2 regions of the Paenibacillus sp. GCM10028914 genome follow, and region 1 is predicted to be linked to the other one. Evidence: predicted binding sites of a transcription regulator. Region 1 holds the regulator's gene; the other holds the start of a gene.
The links. Region 1 encodes NrdR, which represses ribonucleotide reductase genes. Its sites were predicted from a motif close to AACACNATATATNGTGTT; they were not measured.
Positions count from the first base shown of each region.

Region 1 (12,114 bases):
AATCAAGTCGTCCCATTCGCTGACATCTGCATCAGCCCGGTAAAATGCATCGTCAACCTGCCGAACGGACTCCTTATATTTAAACTTCCAATTTCCGTTTAGCGTTCGATAAAATGGGGATCTTCCCCGTTTTTGCTTGCGGGATGATTCCGTGTCTGAATAGGGAATATAGTAAGCCCGGGGAGCTTCACGGTTTTGCTCAAGCACGTTCAGATCTTCCCAGTATTTTGGAATCTGGATCATTGTGGTTCTCCTCTCCGCCAATTGCATTTGGTTGGTTATATTGTATATGAAGTGAAAGGGCTCTCATACCGACGCTTGTCCGATTACGGAGTCATTTTGTTCGATAAGGCAAATTCAATCTACCATTCCGCCACTGATCCGTCCTGATGTCTCCAAACTGGGTTTCTCCAACGGTGAGGTGCTTCCTGTGCCATTTGGATTACATACTCTTCATTAACGGTAATACCTAACCCCGGTCCTTGTGGAATTTTCACGAACCCGTCGTCATAGGAGAACACGCCGGGATCGACAATATAATCCAGCAAGTCGTTGCCTGCATTATAATGAATCCCCAGACTCTGCTCTTGTATGACCGCATTGTGCGCCGTTGCATCCACCTGCAAGCAGGCTGCCAGCGCAATCGGCCCTAATGGGCAGTGAGGTGCAACGGCAACATCGTAAGCTTCCGCCATGGCAAAAATTTTCTTGCACTCTGTTATTCCTCCAGCATGTGATAAATCCGGTTGAATGATATCGACGTACCCGTCTTGCAACAGAGTCTTAAAATCCCAACGGGAGTACATCCTTTCTCCGGTTGCGATCGGAGTACTGGTGTGATTGGCAATTTCACGAAGTGCCTCGTTATTTTCCGGAAGCACGGGTTCTTCGATGAACATAAGCCGGTAAGGCTCAAGCTCTTTTGCCAATATTTTAGCCATAGGTTTATGGACGCGTCCGTGAAAATCAACACCGATCCCGAAGTCCGGCCCCGTCGCGTTCCGAATGGCAGCTACCCGTTCTACGACCTGATCCACTTTTGAATAACTATCAATATACTGTAATTCTTCCGTGGCATTCATTTTGATAGCCGTAAAGCCCGCCTGCTGTTTTTCCAAGGCAGCCAGGCCTACATCGGTTGGTCGATCTCCGCCGATCCAAGAATATACACGCATGGAATCACGGCAAGCACCGCCAAGCAATTGATGGACAGGGGCATTGAACGCCTTCCCTTTGATATCCCATAATGCTTGGTCAATACCTGCAATTGCGCTCATTAGAATCGGGCCCCCGCGGTAAAATCCGCTCCGATACATGACCTGCCAATGATCTTCAATACGTAGCGGATCTTTGCCGATCAGAAAATCCATTAACTCACTAACCGCAGCTTGTACCGTGTGAGCCTTGCCTTCGATGACGGGTTCACCCCAGCCCACAATGCCTTCATCGGTTTCGATTTTCAAAAACAGCCAGCGCGGAGGTACGATATAAGTACTAAACTTTGTAATTTTCACGGTTGATCTCTCCCTGTTCTCTTGCTTGATGAATTGCTTGTATGAATTGCTCTGCACGTTTGGTGATGTCGTCATAACGTTCTTCTTCCATTGCTTTCTTATCAAGCAGCGAGCTGCCAAGTCCAACCGCAACAGCTCCCGCCCGAATGAACTCGGCCACATTCTCCAATGTGACTCCACCCGTCGGCATCATAGGTATATGACCCAGCGGCGCCGATAGTTCTTTGATATAATTCACACCCAGAGAAGAACCCGGAAAAATCTTGAGCAAGTCGGCTCCATACCGGTGTCCCTTCACAACCTCCGTTGGCGTCATGACGCCTGGAATAGAAATTACATTATGTTTGATGGTGGTCTGTATCGTTTCCTCATCCAATATTGGTGAGAAAATAAACTTTGCTCCAGCTTCGATCGCCTTTACTGCGGTTTCGGCATCTAGAACAGTCCCTGCGCCGACCAAAACCTCGTGTCCGTACCTTTCGTTTAACGACTCAATCATTTCAAAAGCCCTGTCGCTATCCACTGTGATCTCCAGTGCTGTCACTCCACCCGCCACAAGCGCGTCCGTAATACGGACTACCTTGTCATAAGGCGGTCTGCGCACAACAGCAACAACACCGGATTTCTTAAGTAGCGATAACATTTCATATTTCTTCATATCGTCACCCCTTAACGTTGAACGTTCTGATAATTGGCTTGTCCAGACAACATCGCTTGAAGCTCTTCTTCATTGGGAAGGCCTTCGGTATCACCTTGAATGCCTACTACGATCGCTCCGACAGCGTTCGCTCTGGATACGGCTACTGGCAAATCATCCTTACGGAGCAGCCCACTAATGAATCCAGCAGCGAAGCCATCGCCCGCCCCTACGGGATCGATCTCTTCAACGGAAATGGATGTCACATGCCCTCTCTCCGTCAAAGATTGATAATATGCCCCATCCTTGCCCAGCTTTACGACAACTGCCTTAGCGCCAAGCTCAAGAAAAGATTCGGCTATTTCCTTAGGACTAGGCTGCCCTGTCAGGAACTCGCCTTCATCTAATCCGGGAAGGATATAATCGGCTCTTGCTGCCATCTCAAGTAGTCTGGTTTTTGCCGTGTCACGATCCCAGAGCTTCCACCGGATATTAGGATCGAACACAATGCATACTTGATTGCGCTTTGCTACATCCATTGCGTGCATCGTCAGCTCAAAACAACTTTCACTCAAAGCCGGAGTGATTCCGGTAACATGCAGAATCTTTGCCTGGGCCAGGTAAGACTCATCCAGATCCTCTTTAGTCATCAAACTTGCCGCAGACCCTTGGCGATAATAGTACACCTGCGTCTTTCCGCTGGACCTGCGCTCTTTAAAGAACACGGCCGTTGGGGCTGCATCAGTATATGTACAGCGGGAAGTATCCACACCTTGGCCCCTGATGCTCTGCATTATGTAACGCCCAAAGGCATCCTCTCCCAGTTTGCTAAACCAGCCAGCGGAATGCCCTAATCTCGCCAGCCCAATCGCCACATTCGATTCAGCCCCTGCCATCTGTTTATGAAACTGATGCACATACTCCAACGGCAATTCCCGGTCTCCACTAAACAGGACCATCGACTCGCCGAAAGTTATTACCTCCATCCGAAGAACCTCCTAGGTCTCAGCAATTGATCGCATGCTTAACTTTACGAAAATAGATAGTATCTATATCGAGAAATAATATGTTTATCCATAAAATAATAGATTATTTTCGTATAAATAAGCACTAAAGTATAAAAATTGACTTCTTTTAACAAAATAGATACTATGTTTATGTTGATATCATATTATCTTTAAACAGGGGTGTCAATACACTATCTCATTCGCAGGGTGATGTGGAACTATGTTAAAATAGATCCATATATGAACTTACAGGGGACGCCGAAGATGAAAAAAAATACGTTCACAACGACGATAGATTTACTAAAAAAGAAAATCGTAGAGGGAGAGTGGCCACCCGGTTCGAGGCTTCCCACCCTCCAACAAATCTCCAAAGAATTGGAGGTCAGCGTCACTACCGTCAGAGAAGCGTTGAGGGCACTGGAGAGTCAGGGGAACGTGAGCATTGAACATGGCCGGGGTATGTATGTCCGAAATGACCCTTTATTGTTGGAGGACCCTACCGCGAATTTGAAAGAACTCGGAGATGTTTCACTCGTCAAACTGCTAGAGGCCCGAATATTGATTGAGCCTGAACTGGCCGCATTAAGTGCAGAACGGGCTACGCATACAGAGGCCAAGCAGCTTCGAGAACTGGCGGACACGATGGTCCTTCAGATGGAAGACGGTGGTCCATTCCTGGATACGGATCTCGCTTTTCACCGGTTAATTGCCGAGTCGGCTCAACATCCCGTCCTGCTGCGGATGATGGAATCGATCTACCCTTTATTATCTGAGGGGCGCAAGCAAACCAATACTTTACCCCATATGAGAACCAAGGCTTCCAACTATCACATCCTGATCTCAATCGCCATCGAAGAGCGGCATCCGGAGCAGGCTAGACAGCTGATGCACTATCATATCCATGACATGCTTCAAGCATTAAAAAAATAAAAGCTGTAAAAACGTATAAATCCCTGCTGCCTTTGCTACAGGGATTTACGTATTGAGATTTCTAACCACAACGCGAGGTTATATTGAATAAATGGAACATGAAAAAAGCTGTGAAAAGCTTGAACCGTATTATGTAAGTTTTTATTGATTATATGGTGTCAAGGAGAACTGAATGCCTGACAAAAAAGCCGTTTCATACAGATTTTCTGTTATGAAACGACTCTTTTCTTTTGCCAATTTGTCTAAAGAGAACAAGTTTCAGATGGTCTTTATCCGCTCATTCACCAATGGATCCGGCTTCACGCGGGTGCCTGTAAAATTCGATCATATTGATAAAATTCACCTGATAATTCTCCTCCACTACATGCAGGTCATACAGGCGGCCATGGCCGTCATCCTTCATGGCGAATACAACATCATGCCGAACCGAATCCATTATCATTTTCCCAATAAACTGATGCTCGTAATCCGCATATTTCCGTGTATATTCCTCTGTAAATTCCATCAGCATCCTGTAGGATCGTTCGACGGCTGCGTTAACCAGGGTTACGCTTCCTTCTTCTACATGGACAGCTGTATAATAGTTGCCGCGGTCATCCTGTATTAAATCCTTAAATGGTTCTATTTTCAGCATGTCTGCCTCCTTTATATCACGCCTTATATATCCGCCATTATATACCCACCCATTAGTATATCCCCCTCAATGCATCTTGAGAAGCAGCGGAACACATTGAGCAGGATGAGTGCCTTTCCTGGTCTGAGCTTACGACCTATAAAAACTTTCAAACGTTTTCGTAAGACGACTATTTAAACGTAGAATAAAAAAAGAACCCTGTTTAGAAGCAAGGTTCTTTTTCCGATAAAAAGTTATTTCACCGTCACTTTCACCTTCTGCGTCGTCACCAGCTTGCCTTTGTTGTCGTATGCTTGCACGACGATTTCAATCTTTTTGCCTTTGTATGGACGGAAATCAATCTCGGCCTTCCAAGGAAGTGCCGAGGTACTGGCAAGCGTACGGCCACCAATTTTATAGGTGACCTTCGAAAGCATGGGGGCCCAGGTTTTTACATAAGCAGACACCTTCAGCTTACCGGCATTAATCGTGCTGTTGTTGATCGATTTGTAGGATATAGGGGATTTCTCGCCGATTGATCCCAGATAGAACGGATTCGCAACGGCCCTTTTGTATGCCTTGAGCAGCTTGTCATTGGCCGAAAGCATATAATATTTGATTCGTTCCGTAGCATTACCGTTGCTGTCGAACCAAAACACGCCCTTCACTTTCGGATAGACCATTGGCAGAGAAGCGTAAAACTCCTGCATCTTGTACACCGCCCACTTGGTCTTATCCTGGTGTTTCTCCTGGTACATATAGGACACGCCGCCTTCGGAGATGAATACCGGCTTACGATCCGCATATAGCTGATAGATATGGTCAAACTTGTCCAGATGGCTTGATCGGTCTTCGCCCTGTTTCAGCGGATCAAGAGACGGGTCAAAAATCGAATACAGACTTACGCCGACCCAATCCACATAGGCGTCACCCGGATAATAGGACTCGATCGTATACGTCGGGTTGGCACCCGGCGCCCATACCATCGCCACATTGTCCTTTGCTTCTTCCCGAAACACCTTTGCAACCAGACGAAACTTCTCGATATATTTCTTCGGGTCACCATTCCACTTCACCCAGGCACCGTTCATCTCATTGGCAAAGCGCAGAAAAACGGGTACGCCCGAATCTCCGATTGTACGCGCCAAGTTTCGGAGGCAGGCATCATCCTTAACCTGGTCCAACCCCTTGATTGGCTCCAGTCCAATTTGAAGCGCCGTGCCACTAGCCGCCGCACGTTCTAAGTGTTTAGCCAGCAGAGAAGGATCGCTGCCATAGTTGAAGTATAGAAGATAGGCTGCATGTTTCTTCCCCGTCATGAGTGGGAATTGCTCGGTAAAGTATTTGCCCTGCTTCGGGTCGTTCACCGCCTTATCCAGTTCTGCATACGCACCGATCAATGCGCCATTAGTTGGTACAAATTTTGTGCCGCCATAGGTTGTTCCTCGGCTAGCCGGCTGCTCCACAAAAAGCTTTGCTGTACTGCGCAGCAGATTGGCCTTCCGCTTGGCAGCTATGCTGATCTGCGTCTGGTTCGCCCTCCCTGAATATTCGGCCTCCAAATCCCAGTTGGCTACCGCATTGTCGTACTGCTTCAGCCCTTTATAACAGTCGCCGATCCGGCGGTATATCTGAGCAGCATTACCGAATTCTTTATCCTTTATAAATGTCGGTCCAATCCGCTTGTATTTGGCTATTGCCTCGTTATACTTACCCTTGGCCTCCAGCTTCTGCGCTTCCTTGTATACTGTCCAGACGCTGGCCGCCTGTGCTTCATCTGTGTTGAAGGGCGTTAGGCCAAGCACCATAATAGCCAATGCTAACACCATTTTAAGCAGCCACGCTGCTCTCCCTGACCTAATTTCTAGTTGCCTTCCTTGCATGATGTTTCCCCCGTCTCTTCTGTGTCCGTGTAGAATGGTGATGAAATATGTTGAACATTGTCAAATAAAAACAAAATTTATCATACCAGATTATACCACTGAGGGGAATGAGCAAAATCTAAGAAACCTTCTAGGAGCGGTTCTCTATGATGTGGAATGTCAGCAAACTTCTTTCAACAATATAAGCGTGGCGCCCGTCGACGTGTTGCGTTATTTTTTACAGTAAAATAACCTCCCGTAACTGTGCATACGGCTACGGGAGGAGTTAAGCTTTCGTTTCTATTACTTATATAACGTAAACATAGTATTACGTTTGATCCACTTGCCAGTTGATGACAACGTCATAATCCAAGCCTTTGGTCTTCGCAAGAATTTTCAGCCTGATTATTGACGAACATCAATATCATATTATCCTTGAAAAAACATCAAGAAAACCCTTGATTCCTCAAGGGTTTTCTTCTATCAAGCCTAGGGGGATCGAACCCCTGAACTCATCGCTGCCAGCGATGCGCTCTACCACGGATGTTCATTTACACACCATCAGTTTAATCCTCAATTAGTCAAATGTACTCTAACAAAAAGTCTTTTATCACTCAGTAAATATTGCAAGGTTCTCCAACGTGGATCGTAAACCAACGTCATGATCTTCTTTTCGTATCCCTTCAGGGACATCCTCACAAATGACAGTCACTTTTGTTCCTTCTGGATGGGCTTCTAGTAGCCATTTTTGGATCATCTCACCAGAGAATCGCGTGTCCTCTGAATGAAAATGAACTGTTTTAACAATTCGTTCATCTGGAATTAGCTCCAAAAATTCTCCTTCAGTGACATCTTTATTTTCTGAGGTTTTTCCCTGTATCTCTTCATCCCCTTCGTAGATAAGAGTCATATTATAAACGCCGCCTTCCCTTGCATCAAATGTATCGATTTGAGCAGACATTCCTTCTGGTGGAAGCCATAAAATGAGCGCTTCTGGTTTCAACATTGCCTGATAAATTACTTGTGCTGATGCCTTAATGACTCTTGAAGCAGTATCAATTCTTTTGTTAGTATATGCATCTACCATGTAACTACCTCCTTAGTTCCCTTTTTTCTTCACCTATAAAAATATGTTCAACAGCATACTCAATTCATTCATTTAATCACAGCATATTTAACATGGATAATACCCGTTCCCTCGATTACTTCATTTGATTCGAGAGTGACACTTCCCTGACTAATATGATCAAATAATCGTGTACCTTTGTCAAGCAATGTTGGCGCATTATGAAGATCGAGCCCATAGGGGGATGTATGAATCTCGATTGTATGCTGACGATGCCGATCCTCCGCATACTTTAGTGGTAAATTCAGACGCCGTGCTCCTCCGTGAGGCAAATTCTAAGAAGCTTCTTCATCCACTCCGTCAGCGCGGGCGGACCCATAGGGGTTCATCACTCCTAGGCAATCCACCAAAACAAAAAAACCACCTCAACAGAAGTGGTTTGAATTATTGTTTTGGTGGAGCCTAGGGGGATCGAACCCCTGACCTCATCGCTGCCAGCGATGCGCTCTCCCAGCTGAGCTAAGGCCCCATAACATATAGGTTTCTTTCAAAACAGTACTTTAATAATATATCACAGCATTTTATGACGTGCAACCACAATTTAAGACACAAAAAAAGCCCTCCATTCCATGAGGACTCCTTTCCCTAAAGGGTGCTGGTGTTGAACACATTAGCCATTTGTGTCAGGCAATGCGTCTTTGGACAGCAGACCCTTTAGCTCTTTCATAAACATGTTGATGTCTTTGAATTGGCGGTACACGGAAGCGAAACGTACATAGGCTACTTCATCCACCGTGTACAGTTGTTCCATCAAAAGCTCACCGATCTGGCGGCTCTCCACCTCAGCAGCAGCTGTCTTACGAAGCGAACTTTCCACCTCGGAGACGATCATATCCAGCTGATCCACGGATACAGGTCTCTTCTCGCAAGCACGGATTAATCCGCGCAGCACTTTCTCCCGACTGAACTCCTCACGGCTACCATCTTTCTTAATGACCATGAGCGGGGTCTCCTCCACCATCTCAAATGTAGTAAAACGACGACTGCACAGCTCGCATTCTCTACGGCGGCGGATGGACTTGTTCTCATTAGCGGGACGCGAATCAAGCACCTTCGTTCCAGCATGACTGCAGTATGGACATTTCATAAAACTTAATCACTTCCTTCGAATGAACTAATCTAATTGTCTTCAAACTAATTTCCAGAAAATGTAGTATGGTTGGTTGTTATGAAGATTGCAATTCCGAGACATAATACTTTTACCAACTCAAGGAGGTGAACAGATATGGGACAAGGAAGCAAAAGCTCTAACAACCTGGTAGTACCTCGTGCAAACGGTGCCCTGGAGCAAATGAAATATGAGGTTGCTCAAGAACTAGGCATCAGCATTCCACAAGACGGTTACCAAGGTAACATGACTTCTTACGAGAACGGTTCGATCGGGGGGTACATTACCAAACGTCTGGTAACCCTGGCCGAGCAACAACTGGCTGGACAATATTCCGGTCAATAATTAATTCTTTATCCAAAAGAGTGTTGGGCGGCTTGATCATTCAAGCCCTCCAACGCTCTTTTTAATATTAGAAATGATCATATACCTCGGTATATTGATTATAATAATAAACGACCCTTTGTACATAGTGGCGGGTTTCACCAACCGGGATGTCTTTAACGTTCTCATACGTTCCGTCCCATAGTCCTTTTTTCATCCAGCTTCGAACATTTCCTGGCCCAGCATTATAGGCAGCAATCGCAGCAATCGGATTTCCATCCATTTGTTCATGAAGCTTCTTGATGTACCAAGTACCAAGCTGGATGTTGGCATCCGCTTCATGTTTAAGGTCATCTAGGGTCACCGTAGGCAGATTGGCCATTTCCATCGCCCATTGCGCTGTATCAGGCATAAGCTGCATGATACCTAGCGCTCCTACCTTGGACTCTTTACCCGGTTTATAGTTTGTTTCTACACGGATAATGGAAGCCACAAGAAATGGATCAACCTCATAATGAATAGAATGCTTCCTAATTTGTTCTTTATAATAAATCGGATAAATCCATGTCATCCAGACGTTATTTAAGAAGAGTACCGCGATAAAAGATATCAGCAGAGGCAGAAGAACACGTTTTTTTCGTAGCCATCCCAATTTCATAATTCAAACAACCTGTTCCATAGCTTGTCCACCTGCTTGCTTGTCTCTTCTATGGTTCCACTGTTGTCTATTACATAATCTGCGATTTGCTTCTTCTGCTCAATATCCATCTGGCTGTTCAACCGGGCTTCAGCCCGCTCTTTCGTAATATCATCTCGTTCCATAAGACGCTGAAGCTGCTTTTCTCTTGGTACATAAACAACAATAACCTTCTCAAAAAGAGACTGCAGTTCCGACTCGTACAACAATGGAATATCCACGACGACCAGCCGTTCTGGATATGCTGCCTCATGCTCAGCCATCTGTTTCCGAATCTCTTGGCGAATGGCAGGATGCGTGATCCGATTTAACGCAAGCCGCTCTTCATGATTATTAAAAATAATCTCTCCAAGCCTCTTCCTGTCCAATTGTCCATCTGCCAGTATGATATCTTGTCCAAAGTGTGCGGCCACCTCTGCCAACACCGGATGACCCGGGAGCATTACCTCCCGAGCAATGATATCTGCATCGACGAGAAGCGCTCCCTTCCGGATTAGCATGGAGGACACGGTGCTCTTTCCTGTCGCAATTCCCCCGGTTAAACCGATATTCATGTTTTCACCTCATAACAGCTTCATTATACCCATGAAGATTAATAATAACGCTGGCAGATACGAGATGTACCTCATACCGCCTTTAGAAGCGACCCGAAACCCGGTTCTCATACCGAGCACGAGAAACACTCCACTAAAAAGTGCGACTACTCCAGCAGTCAGTAATGGAGAGAATCCAAGCATCGCAGCGCCCAGCCCGGCACCAAAGGCATCGAGAGATAACGCGATACCAAGCCACATGGCCTCCCACGACGATATACTACCGGAGTCATCCATATCTGCACGAGAAGGACTTCGCAATATTTGAATAACAAGCCCGAGCTTACGGATTTCTAATGAGAATACAGCCGTATGTCGCTGTTCACCTGTTCCTTCAACATGTTCTGTAAGTTCGGTTTTACGTATTAGTTGCGGTATCTGTTCAGGCTCACCCACTTGCTCACGTGAAGAACGGATATGCTGGATAACGGACCAGCCTCCCAGAGCGATAAGAATGATCGCACCTAACATCGAAGCGATTGAAGGTGAGAATACACGCTGAAGCAGTGCCCCTGCTTGCATTGATATACCGAGTACTAGACCCGAACATACCGAAATAATGAATACCGACAATAACGGGATTTTCGTTTTACGCAGCCCATATGTAACGCCAGCTCCAAAGCTATCCAAGCTTAGTGCCATCGCCAGCAGTACTGGTGCAAAAATTAGACCGAGCACCCTTTTCCCTCCTCCGGCCCAGAAGCGTATAATTTGTTCATACGTCTTCGGCTAGTTCTCCAAGTACGATAGTATATGGATAGAGGATAGGATGGGTGCACGCCTATTATTTGCGCTTAAGTTGTTGACAACGTGGACAGAAATGGGTTCCTCGGCCGCCTACAACCGTCTTCTCAACAGGCAAGCCACAGTTGTGGCAAGGCTCGTTCTTCCGGCCGTATATACGCAGGCTATGCTGGAACATGCCCATTTCTCCTTGCCCGTTAACATAAGATTTAATCGACGATCCACCAGCTTCAACAGCCTCTGACAGCGTATCGATTATAGCGTGATATAGAGACTCTAATTCAGCATCATTTAGTGAATTGGCCGTCCTTTCGGGATGAATTCCCGCACGGAAAAGTGCCTCATCTACATAAATATTACCGATTCCAACAACGTATGCCTGATTTAGCAAGACAACCTTGATCTTTGTCTTTTTCCCGCTAATAATATTCTTGAACTCCCCAAGCGTAAACGTATCATCTAGCGGTTCAAAGCCCAGCTTGGAAAGCGGAGGATTGTTAAATTCCTCACCTGAAGCGAATAGATGCATCGTTCCGAACTGACGAACATCCTTATAACGCAATTCGGTTCCATCATCAAAATGGAAAATAACATGTGTATGCTTCTCTACTGGTTCATCAGAGGAGTATAGGCCATACCGCCCCTCCATCCGAAGGTGGGAGACAAGCACTAAACCGTCCAGCTTGATTCTTAGAAACTTGCCTCGTCTTTCAACCCCCTCGATGGTATGGCCTTGGAGCATGAAAGCAAATGCTTCGGCATCGTCAGGTCGCTGTATAATTCGCGGTAAATTAACAGTGACACGATCTATATGTTTTCCTTTAATCAGTTGATTTAATGTTCTTTTAACCGTTTCTACTTCCGGTAATTCCGGCATGATGTCTTCACCTCTACCCTATTATACCGGATACGAAGCGTTTGCTGCATCACGGTTTTTGGAAAAAGAATTCCAGCTAACT
Region 1 is NZ_JBHTFO010000017.1:289,717-301,830, forward strand. Features, by position in the region: gene ACFQV5_RS18770 (glycoside hydrolase family 2 TIM barrel-domain containing protein) at 1-243, opposite strand, end outside; gene dgoD (galactonate dehydratase) at 363-1,514, opposite strand; gene ACFQV5_RS18780 (bifunctional 4-hydroxy-2-oxoglutarate aldolase/2-dehydro-3-deoxy-phosphogluconate aldolase) at 1,495-2,172, opposite strand; gene ACFQV5_RS18785 (sugar kinase) at 2,184-3,137, opposite strand; gene ACFQV5_RS18790 (FadR/GntR family transcriptional regulator) at 3,423-4,088, shown strand; gene ACFQV5_RS18795 (hypothetical protein) at 4,366-4,722, opposite strand; gene ACFQV5_RS18800 (glycosyl hydrolase) at 4,956-6,584, opposite strand; gene ACFQV5_RS18805 (SRPBCC domain-containing protein) at 7,174-7,650, opposite strand; gene ACFQV5_RS18810 (hypothetical protein) at 7,719-7,961, opposite strand; tRNA gene ACFQV5_RS18815 (tRNA-Ala) at 8,083-8,158, opposite strand; gene nrdR (transcriptional regulator NrdR) at 8,300-8,776, opposite strand; gene ACFQV5_RS18825 (alpha/beta-type small acid-soluble spore protein) at 8,915-9,142, shown strand; gene ACFQV5_RS18830 (lytic transglycosylase domain-containing protein) at 9,210-9,773, opposite strand; gene coaE (dephospho-CoA kinase) at 9,776-10,372, opposite strand; gene ACFQV5_RS18840 (MntP/YtaF family protein) at 10,382-11,053, opposite strand; gene mutM (DNA-formamidopyrimidine glycosylase) at 11,196-12,032, opposite strand; gene polA (DNA polymerase I) at 12,114-12,114, opposite strand, start outside.

Region 2 (12,114 bases), 200 kb from region 1:
GCGGAAGTATCTTTAACAAGACAGATCATTATGATGACTTGCCATGAGCATATTGTGGAGCGCATCAAAGAGCTTCACCCTTCAGCTCAATTTATTCAGATGTAAGATCTTGAGAGAGAGTCCTGTTTATTGTTGAGAGACGCTACGGGTACAAATCATTCCTCCCATCGCTCTTGTGCTCTAATTTCCTGAACAAGTTTGTTAATGGTAGAAATTAGAGCACAAAGGCGAATGCTTCCGAAGAAAGCTTTCCTTTGGAAAGCTTTTAGGCGAATGCTTTCGCTTGTCCGGAAACGCTTTGAGGATTCAGACGTTTTCTGCGTCGTGGCCTGTCGAAAGTGAGCCTGGAAGTCAGCAGGTTTTCGCTCGCCTATAATCTGCTGAAGAAGACGACGATAGACCAAAATAAAGAAATGGTGGCGCAGGGATAACCTCCCTGACACCGCCATTTCTTTATTTTATATAATTTTCATCAATCACCTGTATCATCAAGTAATTTGAACTACTTTGGGAGATCCCTATTTTGCTATAGGCAAATGCTATTTTATTTTTTGCTTGGGTACAAAACCGAAAATAGTTAAGCGAAGCACCCAAAAGAAACATAGTGATCCGAATAGCGGGTATAGAATAGACAGCAGCGAGCTGAATCCAAACTGGCTGAAGAAGTAGCAGATCAGCATGATGCCAATCGTAAGAGTCTGTGGTGAAAGAGAGGTTCGCTGCTGCAGCTGAAGCGTTATTCCATATATATCAGCGACAAATGTACTGAAGATCTCCAGAAAGATGAGGATGATATAGACCGTTTGTACGAACCAACCGAGCTGATTCGCAATATTACCCATTGGAATTTCGAATTGAGTGATGCCTGGCATTTGTGCCGACATAGCAAAATGTGCAGCCATGAGCATAAAACCAACTCCAGTTCCTCCAATAATACCTCCCCATCTCACAGCTCTGGCACTACCTGTCTGACTGCCAAGAGGTACAAGAACAGGCATGGCCATTACCAGGTTGAAAGCGGTGTAAAGCAGTGGAGAGAGCCATACTGTAGGGAGTTTGTGCTCTGTTGTTAGTGTGAGAAAATTGGTGGCACCAGGTGTATTTATAGTCTGGGAAATGATCAATAGCGATAAGATGAGCATCATGGGAACGACCAGGCTGTTCATATATAGAATGGACTGAATTCCTTTGCGAAGGATGAAAAAGGTTCCGATCATGGTTAAGATTAGCCCAGTCTGATAGTGCAGATTTAGATTTTCCATAAAAACAGTTCCAGCGCCGGCCAACATAATGGAGTTTACTCCGATTAGAATCACAAGCATGATTAGACTAATCCATCCTCCGGCACGCTCCCCGAACAAATGCTTGTTTAGGTCCTCGTATGATTTAGCTTTTATTTTTCTGGAGAGTGTCATAATTCTGGTCCCCAGCCAAATAAATAGCCCAGTGGATAGAAGGATAGTTAGGGTTGCTATATGACCATATTGGGTGAAAAATTGTAATATTTCACGGCCCGTTGCGAAGCCTGCACCTACAATTGTACCTATGTATGTAAAAGCTATCTGGAAGACACGAATCTTATTGTTCACTTAGAAGCCCCCTTGTTCGATGTGGTCAGGCTAACATACCGCATTAGTACAAGGTATGCCCGGTCGACTCGGGACATGACTCCATCTTGTCCATTTTGAATGACCATAACACTTGCTGGACAAGTTCGGATATGGTACTTTTACGAGAAAGGACTGTCGTGGGAGGTCATATAATGGATTGGTTGAAGAAGCGGATTATAGAGGAAGCCGTGATTGTATCAGATCAAGTTGTTAAGCTTGACGCTTTGCTTACACATCAGGTGGATCCAGCTATGATGGTGGAGATGGGTAAGGAATTTGCAGCCCGTTTCAAGGATAAGGGTGTCACCAGAGTTGTCACACTAGAGTCTTCGGGCATTTCCATTGCCTTCGCTGTGGCGCTAGAGCTTGGCGTACCTATGGTTTTTGCACGGCGTAAAAAAACACTGCTGGCCGATCCTGATGCATTATGCGAACGTGTTCCTTCATTTACGAAAGGGATCGTTACGGATATTATGATGTCCCGCCAATATATCGGAGAGTCCGATAAGGTATTATTCATTGATGATATTATCGCTAATGGTGATGCAGCTCGTGGTTTAATAAAAATTATCGAGCGTGCTGGTGCAGAGTTAATAGGTCTCGGTGTTGTCATTGAGAAGAGCTTCCAAGCAGGTGCAAGAACAATCCGTGAACAGGGAATTGAGGTTGAGTCATTAGTTAAAATCTCTTCACTGGAAGACGGGAAAATCTCGTTTGCGGACTAACTTTTCTGGAGTTGTTTTATTTTCGATTTCATCTAAAACAAGCCTAAAATCTTAACAACTTCTTTTCGGACCCGTTTTTTTATCATATAATAAAAGGGTAGGAAAGAGAGAGGAGGCAACACAATGGGGAAAGAACCGGTAACCGAGCCGTTTTTGATTGAGAAGCTGAATGGTGCGAAGGTACATTTTGAACGTGCTTTGGATTGTAAACATACAGAATTTGATGATCTTTATCCCTATATGATTGAACATCCTCAGTTCTTCTGGTATAAGCGTTATGTTGCATGGTCTGAATTGCTAACAATCGCTGGATTGTGTGAGGAACTATCCTATGATTGGAGACAACAATTTACACCGCAGCAGGTGGAATACGTTGAGAAAAGAGTCATGTCAGCAACCGTGCTTGATTTTTGGTTTGAGACAAATGATAGTATCGAACCTGCACAACGGCAGTAGGTACACAGGGAGTAACATTTGTCAGAGTGTTCATGCCTTCTATAACACACTCAAGAGGCCTAAATGAGTCCATTTAGGTCTCTTTTTTGAGAAATAAGAGAATAATTTAAGTTCGGACATGCGATGGAAAGGAGCAATTGAGTATGATAAGTGACGAGCAGTTGAATGCACTCCGTCTCTCAGGAGATAGAGTCCGTGTAGTTCGGGACGACATTGAAAGTAACGATGTTATTGGTATTGTCGTTGCTTGGGACCCGGAGCATGTTATTATCCGCAGGCGGAATCGTCGTGTAGTGAAGCTTGATCGAAGCTACAGCTATCAGCTTTATGACGAACCGCGGACAAGCCCTTTGGCTTAGAAACAAAGATATAGTACAAATGGATTTATGAAATAAAATAAACCGTCTCCGATAACCGATTACTTACTGGTTGGAGACGGTTTTTTATGATAAGCAACAATGTAGATGATTAAAGACTTACTGTAGCAGCTTGTTTAGATTCTGTGTCTACTTGTGTGAGACCAAGATAAGCACGCATTCGGGACATCATTTCTTCACGGAAGGTTGGCCACAGCAGCTCTATACTGCCGACATAACCACGACAGGCATAACGTGCCTCGATTCCATGAAGTCCTCGCTGTATTTCGAATACCTTGATCGTGCGACTTGCAAATTCCTGTTTAATTTCACGTAGCAGAATAGCAGCTCGCTTGGCACCATTGCCTACAATTTCAACGTATAGTTGAGGAGTTTTGAACACACCACTTTCTTGAATAATTCGGCAGTCTCTTTCAAAAACTTTATGAATGAAAATGAGGAGTAAATAGCTTTTGATTAGGGATCTTTCTTCCGTTGTAATTCCCGTGATTGCCATGGATACTCACCGCCTTTATTTAGAAATAATAGACCTGATACGAACTCATGTTCTTATTTTAACCCCTTTTTGATTATTTAATCAAGATCCTAAAAAAATGTTGACACCAAATATATGGCGTGATAAGATATATCTTGTCGCCGCAATGAGAAATCGTTGTAGTGATCGAGAATATGCGGTCGTGGCGGAATTGGCAGACGCGCACGGTTCAGGTCCGTGTGGGCTAACCCCCGTGGAGGTTCGAGTCCTCTCGACCGCATCCTTAAAAAAGACGTTTCCCTTAAGGGAAACGTCTTTTTTGCATTTATCAACTACATATTTGTTGCCTCTTTCTCAAACACTAAGGACAGGATCTGTAGTGAAAGGAGAACTTCATGCGAAATGTAGGGAAATATTTGATGTTAGTATGTGCTGCCATGTTAAGCATCTCTCTGATGGGAGCATATCCAGCAAAGGTAATGGCTGAAGAACCAGGGAAGACAACGTCTCAACATAAACTTGCGGTTATAATTGATGATTTTGGCAATGATCAAAAAGGAACCGAACAGATGCTAAAGCTACCAATCAAAATAACGGTTGCTGTCATGCCTTTCTTGCCAACAAGTAAGAGTGATGCTGAAGAAGCTCATAAGCGGGGGCATGATGTGATTATTCATATGCCGATGGAACCTAAGCAAGGCAAAGCAGATTGGCTCGGACCCGGCGCTATTACAAGTAAAATGACGAATGAAGAGGTTCGTAAACGGATGGAAGAAGCCATCGACCATGTTCCGCATGCAATTGGAGTGAATAATCATATGGGTTCCAAAATTACCGGGGATGAACGGATTATGTCCATTGTGCTGGATGTTTGCAAGGAGCGAGGACTGTTCTTTGTTGACAGCAAGACGAATTACCACTCTGTTACTGGCAAACTAGCCGCTGAAAAAGGAATGCCAAATATCAAGAATGATATCTTCCTGGATGATGTGCATACGGTTCAGCATGTAACGAAACAGCTTAGAAGTGCAGCGGAGCATGCAGAAAAAAATAAGACCTGCATTACCATTGGGCATGTTGGCGTCTTCGGAGAGCGAACAGCCGCTGCATTACTTGGCACGATAAATGAACTTCAACAAAAAGTGACTTTTGTTGGTATTCATGAGCTGGTACAAGAAAGGTCTGACGGATCGCCAAATCTCCTTCCATCATACTAAATGAAAGGGCGTTATTAGCTCGAACATGAGCCAAATACGCCCTTTTTGTTATTTTAAATAACAAAAACGACCCTTTTAAAGGGCCGCTAAATAATCGGCTATGCCACTAGCTATCGCTTCCGCAATTTGTTTTTGACCGCTAGGACTTGTCAGCTTCTCTCGATCTTCTTCATTGCTGATGAAACCCGTCTCGATAATAACAGCTGGAACCTCGATTCGGTTGAGCAGGTAAAAGGGTTTACCTACCGATACTTGGTGGCTGCTCTGATGCATCAGATTTAACTGTCGTTGTATAGATTGTGCCAGCATATAGCTTCGACCTTCTGCTTGATGAAGAACGAGACCTCCACGCTTGGATTTGTTCTTACCCCAATTGACATGAATACTTACAACCAACTTCGTCGGAATTTCACTACTCAGCTGCTTGCGCTGAAGCAAATCTCTTCGATGTCGTGAACGGCTGGCGTGCCAGCGATTATCTTCACTTAGCGCATAATCAGCATCGCGATTCAGCACGGCATGATACCCGTCACTGCGAAGGAGTTTGAATAGCTGACGCGATATGGCGAGATTTATATCTTTTTCAAGTATGTCGCCATAGGATGTACCTCCGTCAATTCCCCCGTGTCCAACATCTATCAGAATGACATCATGAGGAAAGGGGTGATGTTGGTGTGCTTCTGGGATAAGCAATTCATAATAAAGAGAATCTTCGGATCCGGTAGCAGGATCATGAAGCGGTACCTCATTGTGCTTCATGCCGACTACGGTTTCTGCTGTGGTAACTGTCGGATTATTTGCGTTAACCAGATGTGAAGGCGACGAAAGCGCGAGGGATATGCTCACCAGCACAGCCAGTAATGTTCGTTTGTTCATCTTGATGTGTCCCTCTTTCGTTGTGATATGTGTATTCTTATTCATATCTCCTAGGGTTTAGGATGTGCAAAAAACCGGAAATCATGCTAGGGTCTAATTTTCTTGAGAACTGAGCATCCTGATAAGGTAACACGAATACATGAGTGCTTAAGGAGGGTTATTATGGCAAGTAGCAATGACCTTATAAAATATATAACGGAACGTGTCGTAACTTATATGGATACTCCCAAAGCGGAAAGAAAACAAGTTCGGAAAAAGGAACCGTGGACCGTTCGTTGGTTTGGGATGATTCCTTTCTCAGTATCGTTGTGGAAAGAAGATGTGACATCCAAAAAGAGAAAAAAACATAAAACTTAAGTCATCGACAGGGTGATTCATAAGAGATACAGAAAAAAGTACTAAAGGATAAATGTAAAGGACGTATGCCTGATCTGGCGTACGTCCTTTTTCATTAGAATATGTTAAATAAGTACTGGAAGATTGAGTAGTTACTTCAATGTGTTCGCTTCCTCACGAAATTTGCCGAGACCGATTAAATTCTGAGCGGGGATAAACCGAATCAAATCTGTGTTTCGTTGAGGGATCATGACATAAATGATTTTTGCACCGAGCTTATCTTTAGGAGACCAGGTCTGCCATCCGGTCAGATTGAATGGAGCGCCAAAGGCGGCATTTTGATCTTTAGTGGTAAAGGTGAGAGACTTTCGGCTATCAGATCGGAGAAGCCGGATGAAGTCATTGCCGTTCTTGACGGAAAGGACGGGGTTTGTCAGCCATTTTAAATTGGAGTATGGATCTTGTTCACCTTGAGTGTTTATGACAGACGATGATGTTAAGGATTCTAATGAGCTGAGTACACTAGATTTTATGTTAGTCTTTCGGGATGGGAAAGGTGCCTTGTTTGCGGCTGAAGGAACAATATCATTTGTCACAGCGTGAACATACACCGGTGCTTTACCTTTAAGAGTAACCTTCCAATAAGGCGTAATCGAATTATACTGTGCTTCAAGCTTACTTCCTTGCGGAAGAGAATCAAGCGTTGTTGAATCTTTCTGTTGACCTGTATTTAGAATCCCTGCTGAAGCTAGCGTATTTTTGAGTGGGGCTAAGCTGTATGGAAGCTCGGAACCGATCCCGTATTCGCTTAAAATATAACCCCCGAGATCATCTGATGTAATAATTAGGTAACCAAGAGGCTTAACTCCATCGTCTATAGTGATAAGCCAGCTGTGTGTACCTGGACCAAGCGGGGTGTAGTCCAGACTTGCATCCTGCCAGTTTTTGAAAGGCAAGTGCTCTGCCAGATCAGTAATTGTCTGTTCGGTAAATGTCTCCAATCGGTCTGGAACTGCTGAGCTAGCCAACTGAAGTGCTGATATTGAACTGTTGTTATGAGAACCGCCGTCTAAAGATGGAGCTGCTGATGTACATCCAACTGAACAAGTATCTGGAGCATCTGCATTTGAAGGAGATGACGATGAAAATACGGCTACAGTAAGCAAAATCGATGATAAAGTGACACGAATCCCTGTCATAACGGATCGATAAGAGAATTCTTTCAAGGAACAACCGCCTTTCCGTGAATCAACAATTTGTAACATGTAGATTAGATTTATTGTATAGGACAAGCCATAAAAAGGCTGTTACAAGATGTCGCGGCTAGTAGGTAAAGAAGGGGTCTTTTTTTGCCTTCTTTTGTTGATGCAACTCAAGAGACCCCGTTACCGGACGAACATAGGTGGAACATGCCGCAGCTTATGGCGGACAAGCTCACTTTTGGTGAATACTGCCACTGCATTTCGGAGCGACGGCTTTGATATTGCTGCTGTATGGCTATCTTTTTCTCTTCGTCTGGCTCGTTTAGCAGATCTGCATAGTAACTATCTACGATATCCAGTTCTTCGGCAAGACGAAGCTTGGCTTGTTCTGCCCAGGAATAGTCCAGTTTTGCCAGTTTGTTGATCAGATACTCTTCAAGCATGGAGGCAGCTTGCTGTAGGGTTAAGGTTGCAGGGCGGACATGGACATTCTCAGGAAGCCGGGGCGTTAGGTTCCGACCATCAAGCTGTGCAGGAAAGTCCTCTATAATTTTCTTGCGCGATAAGGAAATGCCGAGAAAATGAAGCTCCTCACGCTTTAGATCACAGCTGAATTCGGTCTTGAAGCAGATTCCAAGCCACTGCTCGTATGGAGCAGAGCGGACTTTCGGACGCTGCCCTTCAGCGGGCTGCTCGAACAAATACAAATAATTGCCTTCTTCACGAGAGGCATCCCAAATTTGAGCCAGCCTGCGGCTGCCATAAATGACATCTTCGCGCTGAATTCGTCCAGGGCCGATGACAGGTAGAATAGGAGCGCTGCCATAATAGCGGGAGAGAAGAGGATCCTGCCCTACGTTAGGCTGATTATTTTGACTGGATTCAGCTTGCTTGATTAAGCGTTCGTCATATTTGACAGGATCAAATACGAAACTGAATGAAAGTGTCTCGGCTGGTGCTCCGGTTCGTTCGACAAACCCCCAATAATAGGGGCGATTGGTCAGCATTTTGTCCGCTTGGGGAGACAGCTTGACAGTGATGTGCTCAGGTGATTTCTCAATGACGGTGCATTCGGTGGCTTCCAAATAGGCCATGAAGTGCTGTTGCACCTCCTGCGGCGTCATGGTCATATTAGGCTTCTTCCTCTCTTAAAGATTCTGGTTCTGGGGATGATTCTTGTTCAAAGTCTTGTTTAATATGATGAAGTGAGTCCCCAAGGGAGCTAAGGCGGTTTCGGATTTCGTCGTCACTAGCGGATTCGAGCATAATTTTGTATAGACTCTTCTCAATGGATTCTTTCTTCTCGAACCGTTCCAAAATGACGTCAAGACCGCCAATGACCATTTCAAACATATTGATCTTCTCGTGTAAAAGATTGAGGATATGCTCTTCAATTGTGCCTGAAGTAGACAGATTAAAGATCTGTACGTCGTTCGTCTGGCCAAGCCGGTGTACCCGTCCGATCCGCTGCTCAACCCGCATCGGGTTCCAAGGCAGATCAAAGTTGATCATGTGGTGACAGAACTGCAGGTTAATGCCTTCGCCGCCGGCTTCCGTAGCAATCATAACTTGTGCTTTCCCGCGGAACAGGTCCATCATCCAATCTTTCTTGCCCCGGTTCATACCTCCCCGGTACGGAACGGAGATTAGACCGTGATCACGGAAATAGTTGAGCAGATATTCCTGCGTAGCCCGGTATTCGGTAAATACAATGACTTTTTCATTCATGTTCTTAATCAGTTCAATGGCTTTCTCGGCTTTTGTATTCGCTTTGATTGCCTTGATCAAGTGAACAAGCTCCCACACTTTATCACGCAGCGGGGAATCTTCGGGCATTTTCTTGGATAAATTAACGAGCGTAACGAAGACCGCATCCCGGCTGCTGCAAACCTCGCGCTGAAGGGTGACAAGGGAGAGCATACTGCTTAAATTTCCCCCTGATGCCTGATACTGATCTTTGACGAAAGAAGTTACACCGTCGTATAATGATTTTTCTTCGGGTGAAAGCTCGAGGCTAACATTACGTACATTCCGTTTGGTGAATTTTACAGGTCCTTCACCCCGGCGGTTGCGGATCATGACTTTAGACAATTCATCCTTGAGTTGATCCTGATTTTTGGCCTTTCGTTTGTCTAGAACAAAGTTGGCCGAGAAATCACCTTGCCGTCCCAATTGACCTGGTTTCAGAAGTGTAATGAGATTGAATAGTTCACTGAGATCGTTCTGAACAGGAGTTGCGGTTAGCAGCAGACAGTACTTTTTGCGCAGCTTCTGGATGAATTGATAGTTGGATGTTTTCTTGTTCTTCAATTTATGCGCTTCATCGATAATGAGCATATCGTACTCTTCATTCAACAGTATCTCCTGATGCGGATCGCGCTTGGCTGTATCCATGGACGCAACGACGATGTCATTGCCCCAGGAGTATGCTTTTTTTTGTGCGATGGCGGGGATACCGAATTTGGAGTTGAGCTCACGGACCCATTGCAATACAAGGGACGCGGGTACGAGTATTAATACTTTGGAGACCAAGCCACGAACGATATATTCTTTTAAAATTAGGCCGGCTTCTATCGTCTTTCCGAGTCCAACTTCATCGGCCAGAATGGCTCTGCCGGACATTTCAAACAACACACGCCGTGCGGTATCTGTCTGATGTGGGAGCGGAGAAAGCTCGCCAATATATTTCAAGCATTGCAGTTCCTCAAAACTTGTAACAAGACGGGATTCTTCTCCCATTACGGCAAGCCGTGACAGACGATAGTCCCCCCAGGGTCCGCCCTTGTCGAGGCGATTCTCTAATTCTTCAAGCCATGAACGGTCAATATGCACAGGCACGGGGAGACGCGAATCTTGAATAGATCCCGATATGGGTGGTTGATAGTTCACAATATCTCCTCCTCGTTGTAGGGTTCAAGGCGAACGGTGTATACGTAGTATGGACGAAAAATGAAGTCTTCATAACCTTCCGTTTATTCTCAGGATTTCAAAATAGCCTTGAGAGCGCATGGATACTGTGTTTGGCGATTTTTCATTCGTTTTCAAAGAAGGAGTATGAAATAAGGAGAATAAATAAGAAAAAAGAAGACAGGGTGACATGAATAAGCATACAAGCCTTAAATTTCACAACTTCGGCATGGTTTATCCATATGTAGTATAGTATAATGAATCTCGCACACTATATATGGTGTGAAGAGCTTTATTTTGCGTTTAAGCGGTGTACATATAGGGTTAAGTTTTAGTAGACCAAAATGATATCTGCTTAAACTTGGATTTATAGAATTTATTGTTTATATAGGAGGTAGTTGCTTTGAGTAAGATGCAAAATCAGCGGCTGGAAGGTTTAAGTGAGAAAATATTTTTGGACCGTTACGCCTGGAAAGATGCAGATTCCAATAACGCCAAGGTTGGCGATGTGGTTCTGGTTCTAACAAAGGATGATCCAAAGTTCCCTACCAAAGAGGTTGGGGAAATTGTGAAGCGTGATGGTCGCCTTGTTACCGTGAAGACCCGTAAAGGTGAATTGGTGGAGGCAGATGTGGAAAAACTGACGCTGACCATTGAGAAGACACCTGAGGAAATGTGGGATCGCTTGGCAGCTGCGATGGCATCGGCAGAAGCAACACCTGAATTGCAGGAAGAATGGAAGGCTAAATTCCGTCATATTCTTGACGATTGGAAATTGGTTCCGGGCGGCCGGATTGCGGCAGGCGCAGGTGCGAGTGATGAGCTGACTCTGTTTAACTGTTATGTTATTCCTTCACCGAAGGACAGCCGTGGCGGTATCATGAAAACTTTATCTGAAATGACTGAAATTATGGCCCGCGGAGGCGGTGTAGGTATTAACCTTTCATCTCTTCGTCCGCGCCGTGCGATTGTAAAAGGTGTGAACGGTTCTTCCAGTGGTGCTGTTTCTTGGGGTGGCTTGTTCAGCTATACAACAGGATTGATTGAGCAAGGGGGCAGCCGTCGTGGTGCACTCATGCTGATGATAAATGATTGGCATCCAGATGTAATGGATTTCATCACTGTTAAGCAGACGATGGGTCAAGTGACCAATGCGAATCTGTCGGTATGCGTAAGTAATGATTTCATGAAAGCTGTTAAGGAAGATGCGGATTGGGATCTTGTATTCCCGGATACTTCAGAACCTGACTATGATGAGTTATGGGACGGAGATTTAGACAAATGGAAGCAAGCTGGCCGCAAGGTCATCACCTACAAAACGATGAAAGCTCGCGAAATCTGGAGTACAATCATTGAATCGGCTTGGAAATCCGCTGAACCTGGCGTTGTATTTATGGAATACTACAATCAGATGTCAAACAGCTGGTATTTCAATCCGATCATCTGTACGAACCCATGTGGTGAACAAGGGCTTCCTGGTTGGGGTGTATGTAACTTGTCCGCGATGAATCTCTCCAAGTTCTATGATGAAGAGAAACACGATGTGGCATGGGATGAGCTTGCGACAACAACTCGTTATTCTGTTCGGTTCTTGGATAATGTTATTGATACTACACCGTATCATTTCCCGGAAAATGAAGCGAACCAGAAGAATGAACGCCGCATAGGGCTGGGTACAATGGGTCTAGCTGAGTTGATGATTAAGCTGAACATTCGTTATGGCAGCCCTGAATCCTTGGAATTCTTGGATAAACTGTATGGCTTCATTGCTCGTGAAGCGTATCTTGCTTCTGCGGATATTGCGGAAGAGAAAGGTTCCTTCCTAGCGTTCGATGCGGATCTTTATCTGCAAAGCGGATTTATGAAAAACATGTCTGAGGCATTCCCAGAAGTAGAAGAAGCTGTACGCACGAAAGGTGCTCGTAATGTAACG
Region 2 is NZ_JBHTFO010000017.1:91,740-103,853, reverse strand. Features, by position in the region: gene ACFQV5_RS18015 (AAA family ATPase) at 1-105, shown strand, start outside; gene ACFQV5_RS18010 (YkvI family membrane protein) at 540-1,589, opposite strand; gene ACFQV5_RS18005 (xanthine phosphoribosyltransferase) at 1,763-2,335, shown strand; gene ACFQV5_RS18000 (hypothetical protein) at 2,459-2,791, shown strand; gene ACFQV5_RS17995 (hypothetical protein) at 2,935-3,150, shown strand; gene ACFQV5_RS17990 (YhjD family protein) at 3,260-3,664, opposite strand; tRNA gene ACFQV5_RS17985 (tRNA-Leu) at 3,840-3,923, shown strand; gene ACFQV5_RS17980 (divergent polysaccharide deacetylase family protein) at 4,099-4,860, shown strand; gene ACFQV5_RS17975 (N-acetylmuramoyl-L-alanine amidase family protein) at 4,936-5,736, opposite strand; gene ACFQV5_RS17970 (YqzE family protein) at 5,899-6,093, shown strand; gene ACFQV5_RS17965 (hypothetical protein) at 6,225-7,298, opposite strand; gene ACFQV5_RS17960 (YqhG family protein) at 7,445-8,404, opposite strand; gene ACFQV5_RS17955 (DEAD/DEAH box helicase) at 8,406-10,163, opposite strand; gene ACFQV5_RS17950 (adenosylcobalamin-dependent ribonucleoside-diphosphate reductase) at 10,594-12,114, shown strand, end outside.
Region 2: ACFQV5_RS17950 (adenosylcobalamin-dependent ribonucleoside-diphosphate reductase) is a predicted target of NrdR. The motif match lies at 10,449-10,466, and genes of this name have one in related genera.